Regions from separate parts of the Limosilactobacillus vaginalis genome, predicted to be linked through region 2. Evidence: a T-box and tRNA genes for the amino acid it is inferred to sense, from the RefSeq annotation. Region 2 holds a T-box; the other holds one or more tRNA genes.
The links. The T-box of region 2 lies ahead of N4627_RS02425 (valine--tRNA ligase). A T-box ahead of a tRNA ligase gene usually reads a tRNA of that ligase, here a tRNA-Val.
Positions count from the first base shown of each region.

Region 1: it encodes a tRNA-Val, which carries the amino acid that the T-box ahead of N4627_RS02425 (valine--tRNA ligase) is inferred to sense. The anticodon was not compared.

Region 1 covers NZ_CP104399.1:1,493,243-1,505,691, reverse strand. Annotated here, with positions in the region: gene N4627_RS07605 (amino acid permease) at 78-1,556, shown strand; gene N4627_RS07600 (deoxynucleoside kinase) at 1,716-2,357, shown strand; tRNA gene N4627_RS07595 (tRNA-Val) at 2,422-2,494, shown strand; tRNA gene N4627_RS07590 (tRNA-Leu) at 2,498-2,580, shown strand; tRNA gene N4627_RS07585 (tRNA-Gly) at 2,664-2,735, shown strand; tRNA gene N4627_RS07580 (tRNA-Arg) at 2,742-2,815, shown strand; tRNA gene N4627_RS07575 (tRNA-Pro) at 2,865-2,938, shown strand; gene N4627_RS07570 (serine hydrolase domain-containing protein) at 3,060-4,100, shown strand; gene adhP (alcohol dehydrogenase AdhP) at 4,300-5,322, shown strand; gene N4627_RS07560 (CtsR family transcriptional regulator) at 5,549-6,016, shown strand; gene N4627_RS07555 (ATP-dependent Clp protease ATP-binding subunit) at 6,031-8,508, shown strand; gene N4627_RS07550 (TetR/AcrR family transcriptional regulator) at 8,743-9,336, shown strand; gene rpoB (DNA-directed RNA polymerase subunit beta) at 9,561-12,449, shown strand, end outside.
Region 2 covers NZ_CP104399.1:521,975-534,423, forward strand. Annotated here, with positions in the region: gene N4627_RS02415 (cysteine desulfurase family protein) at 1-251, shown strand, start outside; gene thiI (tRNA uracil 4-sulfurtransferase ThiI) at 267-1,487, shown strand; T-box leader at 1,537-1,753, shown strand; gene N4627_RS02425 (valine--tRNA ligase) at 1,821-4,478, shown strand; gene N4627_RS02430 (cytochrome ubiquinol oxidase subunit I) at 4,822-6,237, shown strand; gene cydB (cytochrome d ubiquinol oxidase subunit II) at 6,238-7,254, shown strand; gene cydD (thiol reductant ABC exporter subunit CydD) at 7,260-8,978, shown strand; gene cydC (thiol reductant ABC exporter subunit CydC) at 8,978-10,717, shown strand; gene N4627_RS02450 (NAD(P)/FAD-dependent oxidoreductase) at 10,780-11,997, shown strand; gene N4627_RS02455 (bifunctional folylpolyglutamate synthase/dihydrofolate synthase) at 12,169-12,449, shown strand, end outside.

The DNA of each region.
Region 1 (12,449 bases), 910 kb from region 2:
TTCTAATGAGGTTGCCTTGTTGGAAGATCCTTTTTTATTGAGTAAGTCGCTCAGATATTTTACAGGAGGAATTTAAGATGACAGAAGACACGGGTAATGGTCAGGGGCAGATAAAAAGAACACTTAAAACACGTCACCTGGCAATGATTGCTCTTGGTGGAACGATTGGTACTGGTCTATTTATTACCAGTGGTTCGGCAATTTCAACTGCTGGACCAGGCGGGGCTTTAGTTGCATACGGAATCATGGGGATTATGGTTTATTTCTTGATGACTAGCCTTGGTGAAATGTCGACTTATATGCCGCTTACCGGATCGTTTTCTGCATTTTCATCAAAGTTTGTTGATCCAGCACTAGGCTTTGCTATGGGATGGAACTATTGGTTTAACTGGGCGATTACAATTCCAGTTGATGTAACCAGTGCGGGAATTGTAATGAATTTCTGGTTGCCACATGTTCCTAGCTGGGTATTTAGTACGGTTGTCTTGGTTTTAGTATTCCTTATCAACTATTTATCAGTTCGTTCGTACGGTGAAACAGAATACTGGTTAGCATTAATTAAGGTAATTACCGTGATCGTTTTCTTAATTGTCGGGGTTGCAATCATTCTGGGAATTATGGGCGGTCAACCAGTTGGCTTCAGCAACTTCCACTACAAGAAAGCTCCATTTGTTGGCGGCATTCCTGCAATTATTAGTGTATTCTTGGTTGCTGGTTTCTCTTTCCAGGGGACAGAATTAGTTGGGATTACTGCTGGAGAGGCTGCTACTCCTGAAAAGTCAATTTCAAAGGCAATTCATTCAACTTTCTGGCGAATCCTTCTTTTCTATATCTTTGCCATTTTTGTAATTGCATGTGTCCTGCCATACACAGATAAGAACCTGTTAAATTCGGATGTTACTAACATTACGATGAGTCCGTTTACAATCATTTTTAAGCGGGCTGGATTAGCGGTTGCTGCCAGTATCATGAATGCGGTTATCTTAACTGCGGTTGTTTCTGCGGCTAACTCTGGTTTATATGCTTCAACCCGGATGCTTTACTCGCAGGCTCGTGAAGGTTACGCATGGCGATTCTTCGGCTATGTTAACCGTCGGGGAATACCGATTTATGCACTAATTGGGACGATGGTTGTGTCATCATTGGCATTTGCAACTCAGTTTGTGGTTCCTCAAGCTTACCTTTACCTAACAGATGCTTCTGGACTGTGTGGCTTTATTGCATGGCTAGGAATTGCCATTTCACATTACCGGTTCCGGAAAGCTTACACCGCTCAGGGCCATACTGTAAGCGAACTTAAATATCACGCAACCCTGTATCCTTTTGGACCGATTTTTGCGCTTGTTCTTTGTACAATTGTTATTTGCGGGCAGAACGTTGAGGCCTTTGCAAAACTTGACTGGTCAAATATTTTGATTACGTACATGAGTGTACCGTTATTCCTAATTTTGTTCTTCTACTACAAAATTCGTTATAAGACCCATATTATTCCGTTGAAGGAAGTAGATCTTTCTCGGCAGACTAAGGGTGAAAAGTATGACCCAGAACAAAATTAATTAGAATTTGAAGAGGGTTTCTATACCGAGAAAATTTAGGTATGGGAATCCTTTTCGAATTTAGGAAGAGGACTTCTGGTTCAGTCTCTTCTTTTTTTTAATGTTCAATGTTAGAATGGTAAAGTTGTTTTTCATAAATTAAAGGGGGAGAAGCGTTTAATGATTGCACTTGCAGGGACAATAGGCGCCGGGAAAACAAGCCTAACCGGATTGCTGGCTGATCATTTGAATAGCCAAGCATTTTATGAATCTGTTGATGATAATAAGATTTTGCCGCTCTTTTATAAGGACCCGAAAAAGTATGGTTTTTTACTGCAAATTTACTTTTTAAATCGACGACTAGATGAGATTAAAGATTCTTTTGGAAATGATTTAAATGTCCTTGACCGTTCAATTTTTGAAGATGCATTGTTGTTTAAACTCAATGCTGATATGGGGCGGGCAACCGAAACAGAATCGGATATTTACTCATCATTACTGCACAACATGATGGAAGAGTTACCTGAACAACCTCACCAAAAAGCACCTAATCTGCTAATCACGATCCAGGTTTCATTCGAAACAATGCTGGAGCGGATAAAAAAACGTGGTCGGTCATACGAACAGCTCACTAATGACCCATCTCTCTATAATTACTACAAGAACCTTAATGAACGCTACCGTGATTGGTATCAACAATATAATGCTAGTCCTAAAATGCTGATTGATGGGGATAAGTATGACTTTGTCGAAGATCCAGTAGCGGCACGTCAAGTATTGAAAATGATTGATCAAAAATTAATCGAACTTGGTTTGAAATAATTGTTGACACTAAATTTAAATGATGATATATTAATAAAGTTCCATTATGAATATATCATTTTTCGGAGGATTAGCTCAGTTGGGAGAGCATCTGCCTTACAAGCAGGAGGTCACAGGTTCGAGCCCTGTATCCTCCATATGCGGATGTGGCGGAATTGGCAGACGCGCAAGATTTAGGATCTTGTATCTTTTAGATGTAAGGGTTCAAGTCCCTTCATCCGCATTTGAAATAATACTTTATTTCAAAATCATATTGACATCGGTCTGTGACACGTGGTATATTAATTATTGTTGCAGAACAGTTATGCGGAAGTAGTTCAGTGGTAGAACATCACCTTGCCATGGTGGGGGTCGCGGGTTCGAATCCCGTCTTCCGCTCTTTATGCACCCATAGCGCAATTGGATAGAGTGTCTGACTACGAATCAGAAGGTTGAAGGTTCGACTCCTTCTGGGTGCACTACTTAAAAGCGTGGCACACTACTTAGTGTTGTCACGCTTTTTCTTTTCGGAACTTAGCTCAGCTTGGTAGAGCGCTGCGTTCGGGACGCAGAGGTCGCAAGTTCAAATCTTGTAGTTCCGATTATTATAAATGTAGAGAGCAGGGGAAACTAATCTGTTAGTTCTATCCTGCTTTTTTTAGTAGTAGTGACTTGGCGAAAGACACTTTGCTTTAGATTACAATCAATTTTTAGGAACGGCTTATGACAAGGAAATTATTCTACTTATTATTAATACCGGTAATTATTCTGGGAGTGCTTCTCTGGAGCCCGCAAAAAAATGTGAATGCCAGTCAGGTTGATAGAAAAACTAAGCTGGAATTACAAGCATACCTTCATGATCACCATATTAATGGAATTATCCTCGTTAACGGGAAAAAGGATCAACCAGTAGTTTTAAGGAATAAACTTACAACTAATCCAGCACAGGTTGTTACTCCTAATGCCCTATTTCCGATTGGTTCGTTGCAAAAATTGATAACGGGAGTCGCAGTGTACCAGCTCGTTCAAAAGGGTGAACTGAAGTGGAGTACGCCACTAAGCAAATATTATCCCCAAATTCAGGGAAGCGACCAGATAACGTTACAACAGTTAATGACTCATACGAGTGGGCTGCAAAACGATGGTGCGTTACCGAAGAAAACATTAAATAACGAACAAAGTCAGGAACGGTTCTTCCTTCATCACTTTAAGAATACAGCCAATCATGATTGGAACTATCAGGATATTGATTTTGAAATACTAGGTGCGATTATTCGCCAGCGGACTCATGGCGGTTACTATCACTATATTAAAAAGACAATTTTGAAACCGTTGAATCACCATCAGCTAAAAATGGTGTATCAGGTAAAACCGCGTAAAGTACTGCAAACTATGCAACCAGGGATGACTTGGCAGATGCTATCACAAGCCGCTTCGTCAGAAATTGGTGCCGGTGATTTGTTACTCTCACCATTAAACTATTGGAACTTTATTTACCACGGTGTACTCAGTAAGCCAAAACTTATTAAGAACTTTGCTAATCAACCTAAGAGCCAGCGTGAAGCTTATTTTGGCGGTATTTATTTTCAGGGAACGGTTATCCGGGCTAATGGTAGCGAACCGGGATATAATTGCTGCTTCTTTGCGGATTATAAAACTAAAAGAACGCTGATGCTGTTTACCAATAACATTGATTATCAAACTCTGCGCCAAACTGCTGAAGAACTTTATGAAATTTACTATGGTGAGCAAATTCAGCCATAGTGAATAAAATTTATTTGCTAAAATACTCACAATTGGTATTAATTAAGTGATGCTAGCTTCAGTAAATTGGTGGAGAACTAATAGAATATTGGTCTGTCAATTTCCTGTTTATTTATTCACAAAAGCGCTTTAAAAACTGAATTGGATTTGTTATTATATCTTGTGTAAAAGATAACAAGTTCAAAGGAGATTTTAGATTATGAAAGCTGCTGTTATTAACGATCCAGTAGATGGTTACGTTACTGTTAAGGATGTTCAACTTCGGGATCTTAAACCAGGTGAAGCCTTAGTTGATATGGAATATTGTGGTCTTTGTCACACCGACTTGCACGTTGCTGCTGGTGACTTTGGTAAGAAGCCAGGTCGGATTATTGGTCACGAAGGTGTTGGTCGTGTATCTAAAGTTGCTCCTGGTGTTACTTCCTTAAAGGTTGGGGACCGGGTATCAATTGCTTGGTTCTTCAAGGGCTGTGGACACTGTGAATACTGCCTTACTGGTCGTGAAACACTTTGCCGGAACGTTTTGAATGCTGGTTACACTGCTGATGGCGCAATGGCACAACAATGTATCGTTCCTGCTGACTATGCTGTTAAGGTTCCAGAAGGCCTTGACCCAGTTGAAGCTACTTCATTAACTTGTGCCGGTGTTACTATGTACAAGGCATTGAAGGTTGCTGACATTAAGCCAGGTCAATGGGTATCTATCGTTGGTGCCGGTGGTCTTGGTAACTTGGGTATTCAATTTGCCCACAATGTCTTCGGTGCTCACGTTATTGCCGTTGATGGTAACCCTGAAAAGCTTGAAGCTGCTAAGGAAAACGGTGCTGAAATTGTTATCAACCGTCATGATGGCGATGTTGACAAGCAAATCCAAGAAAAGGTTGGCGGTGTTCACGCTGCTGTTGTAACTGCTGTTTCAGCTTCAGCATTTGACCAAGCCGTTGATTCCCTCCGTCCAGATGGTAAGTTGGTTGCCGTTGCTCTTCCACAAGGTGACATGAAGCTTAACATTGCTAAGACAGTTCTTGACGGAATTATCGTTGCTGGTTCATTAGTTGGTACCCGTCAAGACTTAGCTGAATGTTTCCAATTTGGTGCTGAAGGTAAGGTTCACCCAATTGTTAAGACACGGAAGTTAAGTGAAATCAACGACATGATCCAAGAATTAAAGGATAACAAGGTTGTTGGTCGGAACGTTGTTGACTTCAGCTTAGAAGATTAATCTATAAATATCCCCTTTTTGAAATTTAGCGGGAGTGAGATGTTGAGTCTCACAAACGTAAATAAGCTCCTAGAGTAAGGTAAGGCCGAGCTCCGGGGGCTTATTTTGTACTTTTTTCTAAATAATTTGCTAACACTTGCTCTTTATTGAGACTGTTTTCTGGTCCCTAATTTAATATTGTGGTAAAATTTGGTCAAGATTAGTCAAGAAATTTGGAGGTGATGGAATGGAAGAGAAAAGCATTTCTGACATTATTGAGGAGTATTTGAAACAAATACTTGGTGAGTCATCTCAAATTGAAATTCGTCGTTCGGAAATTGCCAACCATTTTGATGTTGTTCCGTCACAAATTAATTACGTAATCAAAACCCGATTTACTATTCAGCATGGATATTTAGTGCAAAGTAAACGTGGTGGTGGCGGTTATATTCGAATTGAGCGCGTTAATTTACTTGATAATGTTGATGTGTTAAACTCACTGATCCAAGCAATCGGGGATTCAATTAGTGAGCGTGATGCTTATGACATTGTTCGAACGCTTTATGATGAAAAGCTGCTGACAAGGCGTGAGGGGGATTTAATGCTAGTTGCCTTGTCAAAGCAGACCCTAAATGTGAATGATTGCAATGTTGAAGCTCGATTAAGAGCAAGAATTTTAATTTCAATGCTTAATCGTTTACGGTATGAGAGCTAGGAGGAAAGCAGTTAATGGATAATATGTTTACACCTAGTGCCAAACACGTCTTGGCACTCGCCCATGAACAAGCAAAGTACTTTAAGCACCAAGCCGTTGGTACTGAACACTTATTACTTGCGTTGGCAATTGAAAGGGAGGGAATTGCTAGCAAGATTTTTGAGCAATTCTCCATTACTAGCGATGATATTCAAGAAGAAATTGAGCGGATGATTGGCTATGGGACCATGGATGACATGGGGCCAGCTGATTACCTTCCATATTCTCCCAAAGCACGGCAGGTATTAGCACTAGCGGGACAGGAAGCACAGCAGTTAAATGCCTTAAAGATTGGTACTGAACACTTATTACTCGCGTTGATTTCAGATGAAGGAATTCTTTCTTCCAGAATTTTAATGAGCTTAGATGTTCTACCCCGACAAATTCGCAAAGTAACCTTGCGGCGTCTTGGTGTTTCAGATATTCAGGCACGACAGCGCTTAGGCAGACAGCCGGGACAACGAACACGAAGATCGCAGACACCAACTCTTGATAAGCTTGCACGTGATATGACCCAAATGGCAAGGGATGGTAAACTTGACCCTGTAATTGGTCGCGACAACGAATTACGACGGGTTGAGCAGATCTTAAGTCGCCGAACAAAGAACAATCCAGTGCTAATTGGTGAACCCGGTGTTGGGAAGACAGCGATTGCTGAGGAATTAGCTCGTCGAATGGCCAACAATGAAGTTCCTGAAGACTTAGCACAGAAGCGATTGATGATGCTTGATATGGGATCGTTAGTTGCCGGAACTAAGTATCGTGGAGAATTTGAAGATCGGTTGAAAAAGGTTATTGACGAAATTCAAAAAGACGGCCATGTCATCCTCTTCATTGATGAATTACACACTTTGATTGGTGCTGGTGGTGCTGAAGGGGCGATTGATGCTTCAAATATCTTAAAGCCAGCTCTTGCTCGTGGTGATTTACAGACAATTGGTGCTACGACTCTTGATGAATACCAAAAGTATATTGAATCTGATGCTGCACTAGAACGACGGTTTGCGACTGTTCAGATTGAAGAACCCACTGAAAATATTGCTTTGCAGATTCTAAATGGCTTGCGGCCAAAATATGAGGAACACCATCATGTTAAAATTGATGATGATGCATTAAAGCAGGCTGTTAAATTATCAAGTCGCTACATCACAGACCGTTATTTACCGGATAAGGCAATTGATTTAATTGATGAGGCTTCCTCAATGGTACGGATTGATGCCGAAGAAAAGGGAAATCATCAACCATCATTAACTACCAGATTAGTACAATTACGGCAACAAAAAGAAGCTGCAATTGAGAACCAAGATTTTGATCAGGCTGCTAATCTCCGGCAAGAAGAGCTAACGTTAAAGGCTAAGGTTGATGAGCAACAGAAAAAGGCTGAGAAGCAATCTGCACAGCGAAAGCTCCACACAACAGGGGAAGATGTTGCAAAAATTGTTGCTGAATGGACCGGTGTTCCGTTGACCCAGCTTAAGAAGAGCGAAAGCGAACGACTAGTTAACCTCGAAAAGGTTCTTCATAATCGTGTCATTGGACAAAATGAGGCTGTATCAGTCGTTGCAAAGGCAATCCGTCGAGCAAGAAGCGGCTTGAAGGATCCGCAACGGCCAATTGGTTCATTTATGTTCCTTGGACCAACAGGAGTAGGGAAAACGGAACTAGCTAAGGCACTAGCGGCGGCAATGTTTGGTTCTGAAGATAACATGATCCGGATTGATATGTCTGAATATATGGAAAAGTACAGTACTAGTCGTTTAATTGGTGCTGCACCGGGTTATGTTGGTTATGATGAAGGTGGTCAGTTAACAGAAAAGGTTCGTCAACACCCATATTCGGTTGTCCTATTAGATGAGGCAGAAAAAGCGCATCCCGATGTCTTTAATTTGTTGCTTCAAGTCCTCGATGATGGCTATTTGACTGATGCTAAGGGACGAAAAGTTGACTTCCGCAATACCATCATTATTATGACCTCTAATTTAGGTGCTACCCAGCTCCAAGATGAAAAAGAGGTCGGATTTGGTGCACGTGATGTTAGTCAGGACTATCAGGCAATGGCATCTGCAATTCGTCAACAATTAAAACTGCATTTCCGTCCTGAGTTCCTGAACCGGATTGATGAAACAATAATTTTCCACTCCTTACAAAAGGATGAACTTCACCAAATTGTTAAATTGATGGTTGCTCAACTAAGAGCACGGGTTGCTGAACAAGGAATTAACTTGAAAGTTACGCCTGCAGCGATTGATGTTGTGGCAACTAAGGGTTACAATCCGGCATATGGTGCTCGGCCATTACGTCGGGCATTGCAGGATCTGATTGAGGATCCGCTAAGCACCGCGCTACTAAGTGGCAACGTAAAAACTGGTGATAACGTTGTTGTCGGTGCTCACCAAGGAAAAATTACCTTGAAAGTAAAAAATGACCACAATGAGCGAATGGTAAAGAATTAAAATTAAAATCGGACTTTGACGTTTGGCTTTTGGAACGTTGAAGTCCTTTTATTTACGGGAAGTTATTAAACATTTCTGTTATCATCTGTTCAACTGAAATTAATAAGAATAAAAATACTATTTTATCTATATCTAATTTGGGAGGAGATAATTTTGCTTAAAAGCTTGTCAAATCAAAGCTTTGGTGGCATTATATATTTATAATGTGATTAATATGTTAGGAGATAGTAAAGTATGAAGAGAGCTGAACAGCTTGAAAAAACACGACAGTCAATTATGAGAACGGCAACTAAGCTCTTCTTGCAAAAAGGCTTCGGTGAAACTTCTACTCGTGATATTGCTAAGCAAGTTGGGATTACTCAACCGGCTCTTTACCATCACTTTAGCGATAAGGAAGTCCTCTATCTAGACGTGATGACTAATTTGAGTAGTAAGGTTCGTAAGGATATTAATAAGGTAATGCGGAAACATAAGCTAACACCTAATGAACAATTGTGGCAAATTACGGTTGTACTGAAAAAACATCACCCAGTAAGTATTTACGATCAATACCACCAAGCAGTTAGTTTGCTTTCAAAGAGTTCCCAACAAAAATTGAACATGATTCTCGCAATGAATTATCTTCAGCCAATTGCTGAGTACTTTAAGCAACCAGAAGTTGAATTACGTCCTGATATTTTGCCGCAAGAAGCTGCTGAATTGTTCTTAGCTGGAATTTCACTGATTTTTGGTACCTACCAGCCAATTGGTGGCCATAACATTAGTGACGATCAACGCGATCAATTAATTTTGGATTGCATTATTAGCGGACTTTCAAAAACAAAATAATTAGTTGAGTAACTCTGTTGACATTTAATAAATTATCTTATATACTACAAAAGTATGTAATTGTGAGTTCTCATATGAACCTAGTGATCTATTGTCCATTAGGTTCAGTAAATAAAACCAAAGGCAGTTTTTAACTGTTTTTGGATTTTTTTTGCTCAAAATTATGATTTTAGTTCATTTGTAACCAAATTGTAATATTTGAACTCACTGAATAAATTAGAGAGGTGAACAGTTTGGCCGGACATTTAGTTAAATACGGTAAGCACCGTACCCGTCGTAGCTACTCCCGAATCAAAGAAGTTCTCGAGCTGCCAAACCTGATTGAAATCCAAACGGACTCATACAAGTGGTTCATGGATAAAGGTTTACGGGAAATGTTTGATGATATTATGCCAATTGATGATTTCCAAGGGAAGTTATCATTGGAATTCGTTGACTATCAACTTTTGGAACCTAAGTATACTGTTGATGAAGCACGTGAACATGATGCAAATTACTCAGCACCGCTTCACGTTACTTTGCGTCTTACTAACCATGAGACTGGGGAAATTAAGTCTCAAGATGTTTTCTTTGGTGAATTCCCATTAATGACAGATCAAGGGACCTTCATTATTAATGGTGCTGAACGGGTTATTGTTTCTCAATTAGTTCGGTCACCAGGTGTTTACTACAATGAAGAAGCTGGCAAGAACGGCCGGCCAAGTTATGGTGCTACCTTTATTCCTAACCGTGGTGCCTGGCTTGAATACGAAACTGATGCTAAGAATATTTCTTACGTTCGGATTGACCGGACTCGTAAGTTACCAATGACTGAATTAATCCGGGCACTTGGCTTTGGTTCAGATGATGAAATCATTGATATGTTTGGTGGCAACAGTGAGACCCTATCCTTAACTTTGGATAAGGATGTTCACAAGAATGCTGAAGACTCTCGGGTTGAAGAAGCACTTAAGGATATCTATGAACGTCTTCGTCCAGGTGAACCTAAGACTGCGGACTCAGCTCGGAACCTATTGACAGCACGGTTCTTTGATCCTAAGCGTTATGATATGGCTCCTGTTGGTCGATACAAGACTAACAAGAAGTTAATGCTGAAGTACCGTCTTCTTGGTGAAACCTTAGCCGAAACCCTTGCTGATCCAGATACTGGTGAAGTGCTTGCGCAAAAGGGTGACAAGGTTACCAAGGAAGTATTGAAGAAGTTAGAACCATACTTAGATCGTGACGACTTTAAGATGATTACCTACACTCCTTCTGATGAAGCCGTGGTTACTGAACCAGTAAAGCTTCAAAAAGTTTTGGTTTACTCCCATGAAGATCCAGAACGAGTTGTTCCAATTATCGGTAATGGCCACATTCCATTGGAATACAAGCATATTGAACCAGCTGATATTCTTGCTTCATTGAACTACTTCTTCAACTTGCAAGAAGGTATCGGCACTACCGACGATATTGACCACTTAGGTAATCGGCGGATTCGTTCAGTTGGTGAATTATTGCAAAACCAATTCCGGATTGGGTTAGCACGGATGGAACGGGTTGTTCGGGAACGGATGTCAATTCAGGATCCTGACACTGTTACTCCACAACAATTGATTAATATTCGGCCAGTTGTTGCTTCAATTCGTGAATTCTTTGGTTCTTCACAATTGTCACAATTCATGGACCAAACCAACCCGCTTGGTGAATTAACTCATAAGCGGCGTCTTTCCGCCCTTGGTCCTGGTGGTTTGACTCGTGATCGGGCCGGATATGAAGTTCGTGATGTGCACTATACTCACTATGGTCGGATGTGCCCAATCGAAACTCCTGAAGGTCCTAACATTGGTTTGATTAACAGTCTTTCATCATATGCTCGTGTTAATAAGTATGGATTCATCGAAACTCCATACCGTCGTGTTTCATGGAAGACTCATAAAGTTACTGACAAGATCGACTACTTAACTGCCGACGAAGAAGATAACTACATCATTGCTCAGGCCAACACGCCTTTGAATGATGATGGTTCATTTGCTCAAGACCAAGTTATGTGTCGTGATAAGGATGATTACATTGAAACGAGCGTTGAGAACGTCGATTACATGGACGTTTCTCCAAAACAAGTTGTCTCCGTTGCTTCCGCATGTATTCCATTCCTTGAAAACGATGACTCTAACCGTGCCTTGATGGGTGCTAACATGCAACGGCAAGCTGTTCCGTTGTTGAACCCTCATGCACCATTAGTAAGTACTGGAATTGACTACAAAGCAGCCCATGACTCTGGGGTGGCCATGATTGCTAAGAAGTCAGGGACAGTTGAATATGTTGATGCTCGTGAAGTTCGTGTTCGTGAAGAAGATGGAACTCTTGATACTTACAAATTAATGAAGTTCCGTCGTTCTAACGGTGGTAAAAACTACAACCAACGTCCAATTGTTAAAGTTGGCGAACATGTAGACGCCGATGATGTTCTTGCTGATGGACCATCAATGGAACAAGGTGAATTAGCCTTAGGTCAAAATCCATTGATTGCCTTCATGACTTGGCAAGGTTACAACTTCGAAGATGCCATCGCAATTAGCGAACGGTTAGTTAAGGATGATGTTTATACATCAATTCATATCGAGTCATACGAATCAGAAGCTCGGGAAACTAAGCTTGGACCTGAAGAAATGACCCGTGAAATTCCTAACGTTGGTGACGATGCACTTAAAGATCTGGACGAAAATGGGATTGTTCGGATTGGTGCTGAAGTTCATGACGGCGATATTTTAGTAGGTAAGGTTACTCCTAAGGGAATGACTGAATTATCTGCTGAAGAACGGTTGCTTCACGCTATCTTTGGTGAAAAGTCACGTGAAGTTCGTGATACTTCTCTCCGTGTTCCTCACGGTGGTGGCGGTATTATCCAAGACGTTAAGGTCTTTACTCGTGAAAATGGGGATGAACTTTCACCAGGTGTTAACACCATGGTTCGGGTTTACATTGCCCAAAAGCGGAAGATCCAAGTCGGTGATAAGATGTCAGGTCGTCACGGTAACAAGGGTACTGTTTCTATCGTTGTTCCTGAAGAAGATATGCCGTATATGCCAGACGGTACACCAATCGACATTATGTTGAGTCCAATGGGTGTG
Region 2 (12,449 bases):
TTGTTGGTGTTCGTGGTGAAACAATCGTTCATGCGTTTGAAGATCAAGGAATTTACATCTCTACGACTAGTGCTTGTTCATCAAAGAAGCATGCTGAAGCAGGAACCTTGGCCGCAATGAAAGTTCCAGAAAACGAAGCAACGAGTGCAGTCCGGATTAGTTTAGGCGATCAGAATACGCTGGAAGAAGCAGAGCAGTTTAATAAGACCTTTGATAAGCTCTATGCAGGATTTAAGAAAATTATTGAATAGGAGGGAGCAATACTAGTGGATTATACTGAGATTATGGTTCGGTATGGTGAATTATCAACCAAGGGCCATAACAAGAAAAACTTCATTGACCGCCTTGGTACTAATGTCCGGAAGGCGCTTCATCGCTTTGAACAGGTTAAGGTTCATGCCCAGCGTGATCGCCTTCACGTTGAATTAAACGGGGCAAATTACAACCAGGTCATGGAACGGTTGCAGGACGTCTTCGGAATTCAAAATTTTTCACCATCGATCAGGGTTGAGAAGAGCTTTGAGGCAACTGCCAAGGCTGCTGAACAGATGATCCGTGAGCAGGTTAAGTCCCCAATTACATTTAAGATTAATACCCGCCGTTCTGATCATAAATTTCCAATTGATACGTTTGAAATGAATGATCAGCTGGGTGGCTACCTCTTGAAGAAGTTTCCAGATCTTTTGAAGGTTGACGTTCACCATCCTGACTTAACGCTCCGGGTGGAAATTCGCTTGAACGGGATCTTCCTTTCAAGTGAAACTATTAAGGGTGCTGGTGGTCTTCCCGTTGGAACCGCTGGTAAAGGAATGATGATGCTTTCGGGTGGAATTGACTCGCCAGTTGCTGCCTATCTAGGAATGAAGCGAGGCGTTTCCATGGAAATGGTTCACTTCTTCAGTCCGCCATATACCAGTCCCCAAGCCCTTGCTAAGGCAAAGCAATTGACGGAAAAACTTGCTAGGTATAGCGGGAGTATTAAGTTCATCCAGGTGCCGTTCGCTGAGATCCAAGAAACCGTCAAGGAGAAGGTTCCTGAAGGCTACTTAATGACCGTACAGCGACGGATGATGTTACGATTAGCTGCTGCACTAACGATGAAACGTCATGGCCTAGCAATCTTTAATGGTGAATCTTTAGGACAAGTGGCATCGCAAACGATGGAAAGTATGCTGGTAATTAATGACGTTACTAGTCTTCCGGTATTGCGGCCGGTTCTTTCTTATGATAAGACCGAAATTATTGATGTCGCGAAGAAGATTGACACTTATGATCTTTCGATTTTGCCATATGAAGATTGCTGTACTGTCTTTACACCGCCTTCGCCAAAGACTAAACCTGATCTTGAAAAGACACGAAAATACGAAGAACGTTTGGATATTGACGGCTTAATCAAACGGGCGTTAGACGGGATTGAAATTACTGAGATTCATTCTGGTGAAGATTTCTTAAACCAGAATGAGGACGTTTTTGCAGAACTTCTTTAAACTTCTGCTTGACGATGGTTTTTAAATTGGCTATCATTACAAGCAAATAGTAAATGCGTTGATCAAAAGAGTAGGTAACTATTTTCTTCACAGAAAGGGAATAATTAATGGAATATTCCTAGAAAGTAGTTATTGAAAGTAGTTTGGTAGCACTCTAACTGAAGTAACAGTAGGTTGGAACGGTTCATTTTACCGTTATAAAATGAATGAGTGAGACTATAATTAGATAGTCTAAAATAGGTGGTACCGCGGAACTCGTCCTATATGTTAGGGCGAGTTTTTTATTTTCAGCGTAAAATACTTGCAAATTAACTACTTAGAGGAGGACTCATAATGAGTACTGAGAAAGAAATGTCCACTAAGTACGACCCAACAGCTGTTGAAGCTGGTCGTTATCAATGGTGGATTGATCAAGGTTTATTTAAGCCTAGTGGAGATAAAAAAGCACATCCATATTCAATTGTTATTCCGCCACCGAACGTTACCGGGAAGCTTCACTTAGGTCACGCCTGGGATACAACGTTGCAGGATATGATTATTCGTCAAAAGCGGATGCAGGGATACGATGTCCTTTGGCTTCCAGGAATGGATCATGCTGGGATTGCTACCCAAGCAAAGGTTGAAGCACGGCTACGTAAACAAGGAATTTCACGTTACGATTTAGGTCGAGAAAAATTTGTTCAACAAGTTTGGGACTGGAAAGATGAATATGCTGACATTATTCATAAGCAATGGGCCAAAATGGGGATTTCCGTTGATTATGATCGGGAACGATTCACCCTTGATAAGGGATTGAACAAGGCTGTTCGGAAGGTCTTTGTTGATCTTTACAATAAGGGATTGATTTACCGGGGAACTTACATTATTAACTGGGATCCGCAAGCACGGACCGCATTGTCAGATATTGAAGTAATCCACAAAGACGATAAAGGGGCATTCTATCACGTTAAATACCCATTTACTGATGGAACTAAGTTTAACGGTAAAGATTACATTGAAATTGCTACTACTCGTCCAGAAACAATGTTTGGTGACGAAGCAGTTGCCGTTAACCCGCATGACGAACGGTACAAGGACTTAGTTGGTAAGCATGTTCGCGTTCCATTAGTTGATCGGGAAATTGAAATTATTGCGGATGACTATGTAACCCCTGACTTTGGTACCGGGATGGTAAAGATTACCCCAGCTCACGATCCAAACGACTTTAAGGTTGGTAAGCGTCACAATCTTCCTGAGCTAAATACCATGAATGAAGATGCTTCAATGAACGAGAATGCCGGAAAGTACGAAGGAATGGACCGGTTTGAAGCACGAAAAGCAATGGTTAAGGATCTGGAAGACCAAGGCTACATGCTTAAGATTGATCCAATTGTTCACTCAGTTGGTCACTCAGAACGGACTGGTGTTCAAGTTGAAGCACGGCTTTCGACTCAATGGTTTGTTAAGATGAAGCCATTAGCAGAAGCTGCCCTAAAGAACCAGGAAACTGACGATCGCGTTAACTTTATTCCTGGGCGCTTCGAACATACCTTTACACAATGGATGGAAAACATTCATGACTGGGTTATTTCCCGTCAATTATGGTGGGGACACCGGATTCCAGCTTGGTATAACAAGAAGACCGGTGAAGTTTATGTTGGGATGGAAGCACCTAAAGACGCTGAGAATTGGGAACAAGATAAGGATGTTCTTGACACCTGGTTCTCAAGTGCTCTTTGGCCATTCTCTACAATGGGTTGGCCAGACACTGATTCTGCAGACTTCAAGCGTTACTTCCCAACCAATACTTTGGTAACTGGTTATGATATTATCTTCTTCTGGGTTTCCCGGATGATCTTCCAGTCACTCGAATTTACTGGCAAGGCACCATTTAGAAACGTTCTTCTTCACGGATTGATTCGTGATGAGCAAGGCCGGAAGATGAGTAAGTCCCTTGGTAACGGAATTGATCCAATGGACGTAATCAAAAAATATGGTGTTGATGCCTTACGGTGGTTCCTGATTACCGGTTCAACTCCTGGACAGGATATTCGCTTTAGCTACACTAAAATGGATGCTGCCTGGAACTTCATTAACAAGATTTGGAATGCTAGTCGTTACGTAATTATGAACCTTGGTGATATGCCAGCCCCAGTTCTTCCAGAAAAGAGTAAGTGGGATCTCGCAGATCGCTGGATTTTAAGCCGACTAAATGCTACTGTTAAGCAAGTTAATGCTCAGTTTGAAAAGTTTGAGTTTGGTGAAGCGGGTCGAGCACTTTACAATTTCATTTGGAATGACTTCTGTGACTGGTACATTGAAATGACCAAGGAAAAGCTTAATAATGGGACCGCAGAAGAACAGGCCAACACGAAGAATATTCTTGGCTATGTTTTAGACCAAATTCTGAAATTAATGCACCCAATCATGCCATTTGTTACAGAAAAGCTTTGGCAATCAATGCCTCATGATGGCAAGTCAATTATGGTTGCTAAATACCCAGTTGCTCATGATGAATTTGACGATGATGCCGCAACTGAACAAATGAGTCACTTAATTGAATTAATTACTGCCGTTCGGAATATTCGGAACCAGGCAAATGCGCCAATGTCTAAGCCGGTTGATTTAATCATTAAGGTTGAAAATGATCACCTTGCTGAGACGTTTAAAGCCAATAAGGATTACATTGACCGCTTCTGTCACCCAGAAAAATTAATTATTGGGACCGATGTTGAGACACCTAAGCTTGCCCTATCCGGGATCTTGACCGGAGCAGAAGTTGACATTCCGATGGCGGAATTAGTTGACTTAGATGAAGAACGGGCACGGATGAAGAAAGAGATTGCTAACCTAGAAAAAGAAGTTCAGCGTTCAGCAAAGAAGTTAGGCAACGAAAACTTTGTTAAGAATGCACCAGAAAAGGTTGTTGAAGAAGAACGAACTAAGGGCAAAGAGTGGCAACAAAAACTTGATGCTGCTAAGGATCGTTTAGCTTCACTTCAGGATGCCTAATCATTATTTATGACGTAATACCCCCCATAGTTGGACGAAAAAATCTAACTATGGGGTTTTACTATACCTAAATTAGCAATTGAGTAATCAAGTCACTCCTATGGATGCAGGCGAGTAAGCCAGTAACTTAGTTCAAATTAAAATTTTTAATTCTTTATTTTTATGAATTGCATATCATTTGATAAGATGAAAAAGACAGCTAAGTCAAGTGATTAGATTTGAAAAAAGATTGAAATAATTTGGAATAAAAATTGTAATTATTTATCAACAGTATTATGATTAAAGGTGAATGAAACACGGTAACGGTTTCACGTTTATTTCTTTTCGGAGGGAGGCCTTTATTATGAGTATTCTTAGTCTTGCGCGATTTCAATTTGCAATGACGACTGTCTACCACTTTTTCTTTGTTCCATTTACTATCGGGACAGCCTTCATTGTTGCAATTATGGAATCAATGTATGTTCATACTAAGAATGAATCATATAAAAAGATGACAAAGTTTTGGGGGAATATTTTCCTGCTGAGCTTTGCTGTTGGTGTTGTTACAGGTATTATTCAAGAATTTCAGTTTGGAATGAACTGGTCTGATTATTCACGGTTCATGGGGGACATCTTTGGTGCTCCATTAGCCTTGGAAGCTTTGCTATCATTCTTTATTGAATCTACATTTATTGGTCTCTGGGTATTTACCTGGGATAAGGTAAAGCCAGGACTCCATGCTTTCTTTATTTGGATGACCAGTTTTGGTTCACTTACCTCTGCTCTTTGGATCCTTACTGCTAACTCATTTATGCAGCACCCGGTTGGTTATGCCATTCGTGGTGGTCGTGCAGTAATGGTCGATTTTGGTGCTCTATTGAAGAACCCTCAATTATGGTTTGAATATGGACACGTTATCTTGAACGCAGTTATGATGGGTGGGGTAATCTTTGCCGGATTAACCGCATTCCAATTGCTAAAGAAGCATGAGATTTCCAATGAAGCACGGACAATTTACAAGAAGACAATGCGTCTTAGCTTGTGGATGTCACTAATTTTTGCAATCTTTGGCTTGGTTCTTGGTGATCTTCAAATGCAATACCTTGTTAAGGAACAGCCAATGAAGTTCGCTGCTACTGAAGATGTTTACACTACGACTGGTGAACATGCTCCATGGACCATTGTCGGAATTGCTAATACGAAGGAACATAAGGTTCAAAATAACATTGATATTCCAGATATGTTAAGTATCTTGTCTTATCACAAGACGACCGGAGCCGTTACCGGGATGAATGAACTGAATGCCCAATACAAGAAGAAGTATGGCAAGAACATTGATTATTATCCACCGGTAAATACGCTATTCTATAGTTTCCGGATTATGTGTGCAATTTCTGCTTGGATTATTCTGGTTTCATTCGTTGGCTTGATTATGAGCCGTAAGAAGTCCGAATATTTGTATGAGCATAAGTGGACGCTATGGATTTTAGCATTAACCACCTTCTTACCATTTATGGGTAATACAGCTGGTTGGTTCGTAACAGAATTTGGCCGTGTTCCGTGGACCGTTTACGGACTCTTTACAATTCAACAAAGTGTTTCGCCAAACGTATCTGCTGCCTCGCTGCTAACTTCTAATATCGTTTACTTCGTATTGTTCACAGCTCTTGCAATTACGTTAATTGGTTTGATCGTTCATGAATTAAAGAAGGATCCGACCCAGGTCATCGAGCCAAAGTTCAAGAAGGTTCTTGATCCATTTGATAAGGAGGCGTTCTAAATGAGTTTTCTCCAATTATTATGGTTTATTTTGATTGGTGTCCTCTTTGCCGGCTTCTTCTTCCTTGATGGATTTGATTACGGTGTTGGAATGGCAACCGTTACGTTAAGCAGTGATGAAGCAGAACGTGATCAAATGGTGCAGACAATTGGACCTGTTTGGGACGGAAATGAAGTTTGGTTAATTACTGCTGGTGGGGCAATGTTTGCCTCTTTCCCATACTGGTACGCAAGTTTATTTAGTGGTTACTACATTATTTTGATGTTAGTTCTAGTTGGCTTGATTATTCGTGGGGTTTCATTTGAATTCCGTGCAAAGTCACCAATGCCACGAAAGCGGATCTGGGATTTGGCCCTCGGTATCGGAAGCTTTATGGCACCATTCTTCTTGGGAATTATGTTTATTAGTATGATTCAGGGAATGCCAATTGATGCTAACGGTAACTTCCACGCAACTTTCTTTGATTACATTAACTGGTTCTCCGTTGTTGGTGGGGTTGCTTTAACCCTCTTAACATACCTTCACGGACTTAACTACATTGCATTAAAGACTGCGGGAGATATTCGTCAACGGGCAAACAATGTTGCTCAATTCCTTTACTGGGTTCTTTATGTTGGCTTAGTTGTCTTTGCATTAATGCTAATCTTTATGACCGACTTTATGAAGGTTCACCCAGTTGCAACAATTACAATGTTAGTCGTAATGGTTGTTTTGACCATCATTGCGCAAGCAGCTGCTATTAAGGGCAAGGAATTAACCGCCTTTATTGCTAGCGGATTAACTCTAGTTGCATTAGTTGTCCTTCTGTTTGTCGGCTTATTCCCACGGCTACTAATTAGTTCAATTAGCTCACGGTATGATCTATTGATTCAAAATGCATCGTCAACTCAGTACACATTGACAGTAATGACAATTGCTACATGCTGCTTATTGCCATTTATTCTTGCTTACACGATCTGGGCATACTGGATCTTCCGTAAGCGGATCGCCATGCCAGTTGTTACGGAGGCTAAGTAAGCATTATGATTGATCGATTACTCTTCACGCTTAAGGGGAGCAAACAGATCATGATAAAGCTTGTAGGGGTTTATGTCCTGCAAGCTTTTCTTATCATTGGTCAAGCAATTTCGCTAGCTTCACTATTAACAAATCTTTGGGCCGGTCATTCGCTGGCAAGTGAATGGGGCTGGCTAGTCGGATTTATTAGTTGTTTTATTGGTCGTCATATTATTAATTGGCTGGATACTGTATTGCTTGATAACTATGCCCGGAAAACCGCACAGCATTTACGGCAAGAATTACTAGCTAAGCTATTTAAGCTTGGCCCCCAACTAGTTCAACAACAGGGAACAGGGAATATTGTTACGTTAACTCTAGACGGGATTTCTGAAGTGGAGAACTACATTAATCTTTTGTTTAGTAAGTTTGTCAGCATGATGATTATTCCAGTGATGCTGCTTATTGTTTGTTTTTGGTTGGACTGGATTTCTGGCTTGGTGATGCTTTTGGTGTACCCATTAATAATTCTTTTTATGATTATTCTTGGTTATGCTGCCAAAGCAAAAGCCGATCGTCAATATGCTAACTTCCAAGTCCTGTCGAACCATTTTATTGATTCGCTGCGGGGGATTGATACACTAAAGTATTTTGGCTTAAGCAAACGGTATTCTAAAAGTATTTTTCGCTCAAGTGAACGTTTTCGAAAGTCGACGATGAGCGTTATCCGGGTTGCAATGCTATCTACTTTCGCCCTTGATTTCTTTACTACCCTATCGACTGCTGTTTTGGCAGTTTTCTTGGGCCTGCGATTAATTGAAGGGCACTTATTGCTCTTTCCAGCATTAGGAATCCTGATTTTAGCGCCGGAATACTTCATGCCAATCCGTAATTTTGCCAATGACTACCATGCAACCCTTAACGGCAAAAATTCATTTCATGCAGTTGAAAAAATTCTCCAGGAAGAGATTCCGCCTGAGCCGCATGTTGATATCAAGAAATGGCAAGCAGATAGTAAACTGGAATTAAATAATGTGGAGTTTCAATATGAACACGGGAGTCAATTGGCACCCGTCAACATCAATCTCCATGGTTTCCAGAAAGTAGGAATTGTGGGGATGAGCGGTGCTGGGAAAACCACTTTGATTAATCTCTTAGGCGGGTTTCTCCATCCCACATCTGGGACAATAAAGATTCAGGGACAAACTGTTAAGACTCTAAATATTGAAGATTGGCAAAAACAGATTATTTATATTCCCCAGGATCCATATATTTTTGATGATACTTTGCGGAATAATATTTGTTTCTATACACCGGATGTCAGCCAAGAACAAATTGATAAGGCGATTGAAATGATGGGACTCACATCACTGGTTGCCGAATTACCCGATGGACTTGATACAATGATTGGCAAGGGGCACCGGCAATTAAGCGGTGGTCAGGCACAACGAATTGCTCTTGCCCGTGCCTTCCTGGATCAATCGCGACGAGTTTTGATCTTGGATGAGCCAACTGCTCACTTAGACATTGAAACCGAACTAGAGTTGAAGGAACGGATGATTCCGATCATGAAGGATCACCTTGTCTTGTTTGCTACTCACCGGCTGCACTGGATGCGGCAGATGGATTACATTATTGTGATGCGTCACGGCAAGATTATTGAACAGGGAACCTATGATCAATTAATGGCTAAACCAGGATATTTTACGGACTTGGTATTTGACCGTTCAAAGGGGGAAGATTAATGAATAGAATTCCATTATTGAAAGCCCTCCGTCATGATCGTTGGGTTCGACCATTTCTCAAAAAATATCGCTGGACATTAGTACTGGCTATTTCATTGGGAATTTTAACCTTTGTTTGTGCTGGCGGGCTAATGTTTACCGCGGGTTACCTAATTAGTAGGTGTGCAACGATGCCGTTTAATATTTTGCTCGTGTACGTTCCAATAGTTTTGACGCGGGCATTCGGAATTTTTCGTCCCGTATTTCACTATGCTGAACGATTAACGAGTCATAATTGGGTTTTTAAGATGACATCAATGTTTCGGAAGAGACTCTATGACTCGTTGGAGAAGGATGCAGTATTTTTCAACAGCAAGTACCGAATTGGCGATGTTTTAGGGCTGCTTTCTGAGGATGTTGCCCATATTCAAAACCTATATTTGAGAACTATTTTTCCAATGTTGGTTGCTTGTGGGCTGTACCTTATTATAGTGATTGCTCTGGGGGCTTTGACACCATGGATGGGATTGTTAATGTTAATCCTATTTGGGTTAATTATTTTTGGCATCCCAGTTTGGTCGATCTTAGTTAATGGAGCACGTCAAGAACAAGAAAAGGAAGCAACAAACCGGCTTTATTCTGACTTAACTGATAATGTGATGGGAATTACAGATTGGGTGCTTTCAGGAAACTCTAGTAAGTACCTTCAGCGACATGATAGTGATGAGAAGAAGCTGCTAAGTTCGCAACGAAAGATGCACCGGTTCAATAATTTCCGTGACTTTGTTCTCCAAATGCTGATTCTCTTGGTTATCATTTCATTAGTAGTCTGGGGTTCCTATCATTTTGGCGGTCATTGGGGTGCTAACTGGATTGCCGCATTTGTTCTCTGTGTTTTTCCGCTAGATGAAGCATTAGCTGGATTGCCGGTTGCTGCTCAGCAAACAAACGTTTATACGGATTCGTTAGACCGCTTGAATAGTCTTCCAGAACCTAGTAAGGAACAGCAAGCCACTCCTCAAATTGAAGCACCATACCAAATTGATATTGATAATGTCAGCTTTCAGTATTCGTCAGACACCGAGCAAATTCTGCAACACTTGAACTTGCAAATTAAGCCGGGAGAGAAGTTAGCAATCCTTGGACGGAGCGGAACCGGAAAAAGTACGTTAGCTAGTCTAATTCGTGGTGATCTGCAACCTACTGAAGGTCAGATCACGATTAATGGTGAGCTAACAGATAAATTTGGTGATCAAATTGCTAACTATATTGGCGTCGTCCACCAGTCGCCATACTTGTTTAACACGACCGTTTTGAATAATATTCGTTTAGGAAATGAGGATGCAACAGAAGAAGACGTTTGGAGTGTCCTGAAACGAGTTGGCCTGGAAGAGAAGATTCGTCAATTGCCGGATGGTCTTAATACGAAAATCGGTGAGGCAGGACTAATCTTTTCTGGTGGTGAACGACATCGCCTTTCTTTAGCGCGGATCCTGTTAAAGGATGTTCCGATTGTTATTTTAGATGAGCCAACGGTCGGTCTTGACCCGCTAACTGAACAACGAGTTATTGATACTTTTATGAATGAATTGGCTGGAAAGACGCTTATTTGGATTACCCACCATTTACAAGGAATTGATGCAATGAATCGTGTGATTTTCCTTGAAAATGGTAAAATAACAATGAGTGGGACACCACAAGAGTTATGGGAGAATAACCCTCATTACCGAAAACTCAAAAAAGCAGATCAAGGTCTGTAAAAAAGAAGCATAATTGACAAAGAATGTTTTATACTATTACTTAAATAGGGGATGAATTATTTATGAAGAAGATTGTTGTACTAGGTGCGGGATACGCTGGCCTAAAAACTGTTGTCCTCCTTCAAAAGAAGCTGAAGGGTGAGGGACGAATTGTCTTAGTTGACCGGAATACTTATCACTACGAAGCAACTGACCTTCATGAAGTGGCTGCAGGAAACCTACCACCTGCAAAGATTTCATACCAGGTTAGTGACTTGATTAATTCTAAGGTAACAACCTTTATTCAGGATGAAGTTGTTAAGGTTAACCCTGATGATAAAACGGTTGAATTAGCACATCGTGAACAACCATTAGATTATGACTACTGTGTTGTTAGTCTTGGATTTACTTCTGAAACGTTCGGAATCGAAGGCGCTAAGGAAAACGCACTTCAAATGACAAACGTAAAGGAAGCACTTGAAATTCACAGTCACATTATTGACAAGATGAAGGATTACAAGATTACCAAGAATCCTGATGACTTGAAGATTATCGTTTGTGGTGCCGGATTTACTGGAATTGAATTAGCAGGTGCATTAGTTGATGCTCGTCCACGCTATGCCCAAATTGCAGGGGTAAAGCCTGAAGATATTCAAATTTCATTGATTGAAGCCTCAGAACGTCTTTTACCAATGTTTAATCAGGATCTTGCTAACTATGGTGTTAACTTGGTAAAGAAGCTTGGGGTTCACCTTTACACAAGTTGCTTGATTTCACGGATTAAGCTAAGTACCGTAATTTATCAACATGGTCGTGGTAATGGTGATGAATCAATGACTGCTGGTACCATTATTTGGACAACCGGTGTTAGTGGTAGCCCAGTAATGGCTGAATCTGGATTTAACGAACGTCGTGGCCGGGTTGTTGTCACTGATCACTTAAATGATCCAGATCATGATGACCTATACATTATTGGAGATGTGGCAGCGGTTATGGCACCAGGTTCTCCTCGTCCATACCCAACTACAGCTCAATTGGCACTTTCAATGGCTGATTATGTTGCCGATGACATTGACGATCGTGTAAGAAAGGGCGAACGATTGAGTGAACCTTATGCATACAAGTCACTTGGTACTGTTGCCTCAGTTGGTAACACACGAGCTTTCGGTGTTGCAATGGGACACGAAGTTAAGGGATATGTTGGTTCATTCATGAAGAAAATGATTGCTAACCGTTCACTCCTAGAAGTTGGTGGATTGAAGGAACTCTTTGCTAAGGGACGCTTTGATTTATATCACTAGAATATGATAAAGGTCGAGAAAAGCATTTTGTTTTTCTCGACCTTTATTTTTGTATATTGCATTGTAATAAATTAACGTTATAAGAATAAAGTCCATTTGCCGATTAAATTATGTTAAGATGTGATATTAAGTTGCTAAGGGATTTAAGTTAATTGAGTGGAAGGGATAGAAATGATTGAATCATATGCTGAAGCGCTGAACTTTATTCATGGACGGACAAAATTCAAAAAGATTCCAACGTTAGACCGGATGAGACTTTTCCTTGACAGGTTAGGAAACCCGCAAAAAGGCTTGAAGTATGTCCATATTACGGGAACAAACGGCAAGGGTTCAACTGTTGCAATGTTAAGGTCAATGTTAATGAAGGCAGGGCTAAATGTGGGGAGTTTTACTTCACCGTTTATTACCCGCTTTAACGAACGAATAGCATTGAATGCTGAGCCGATTAGCGA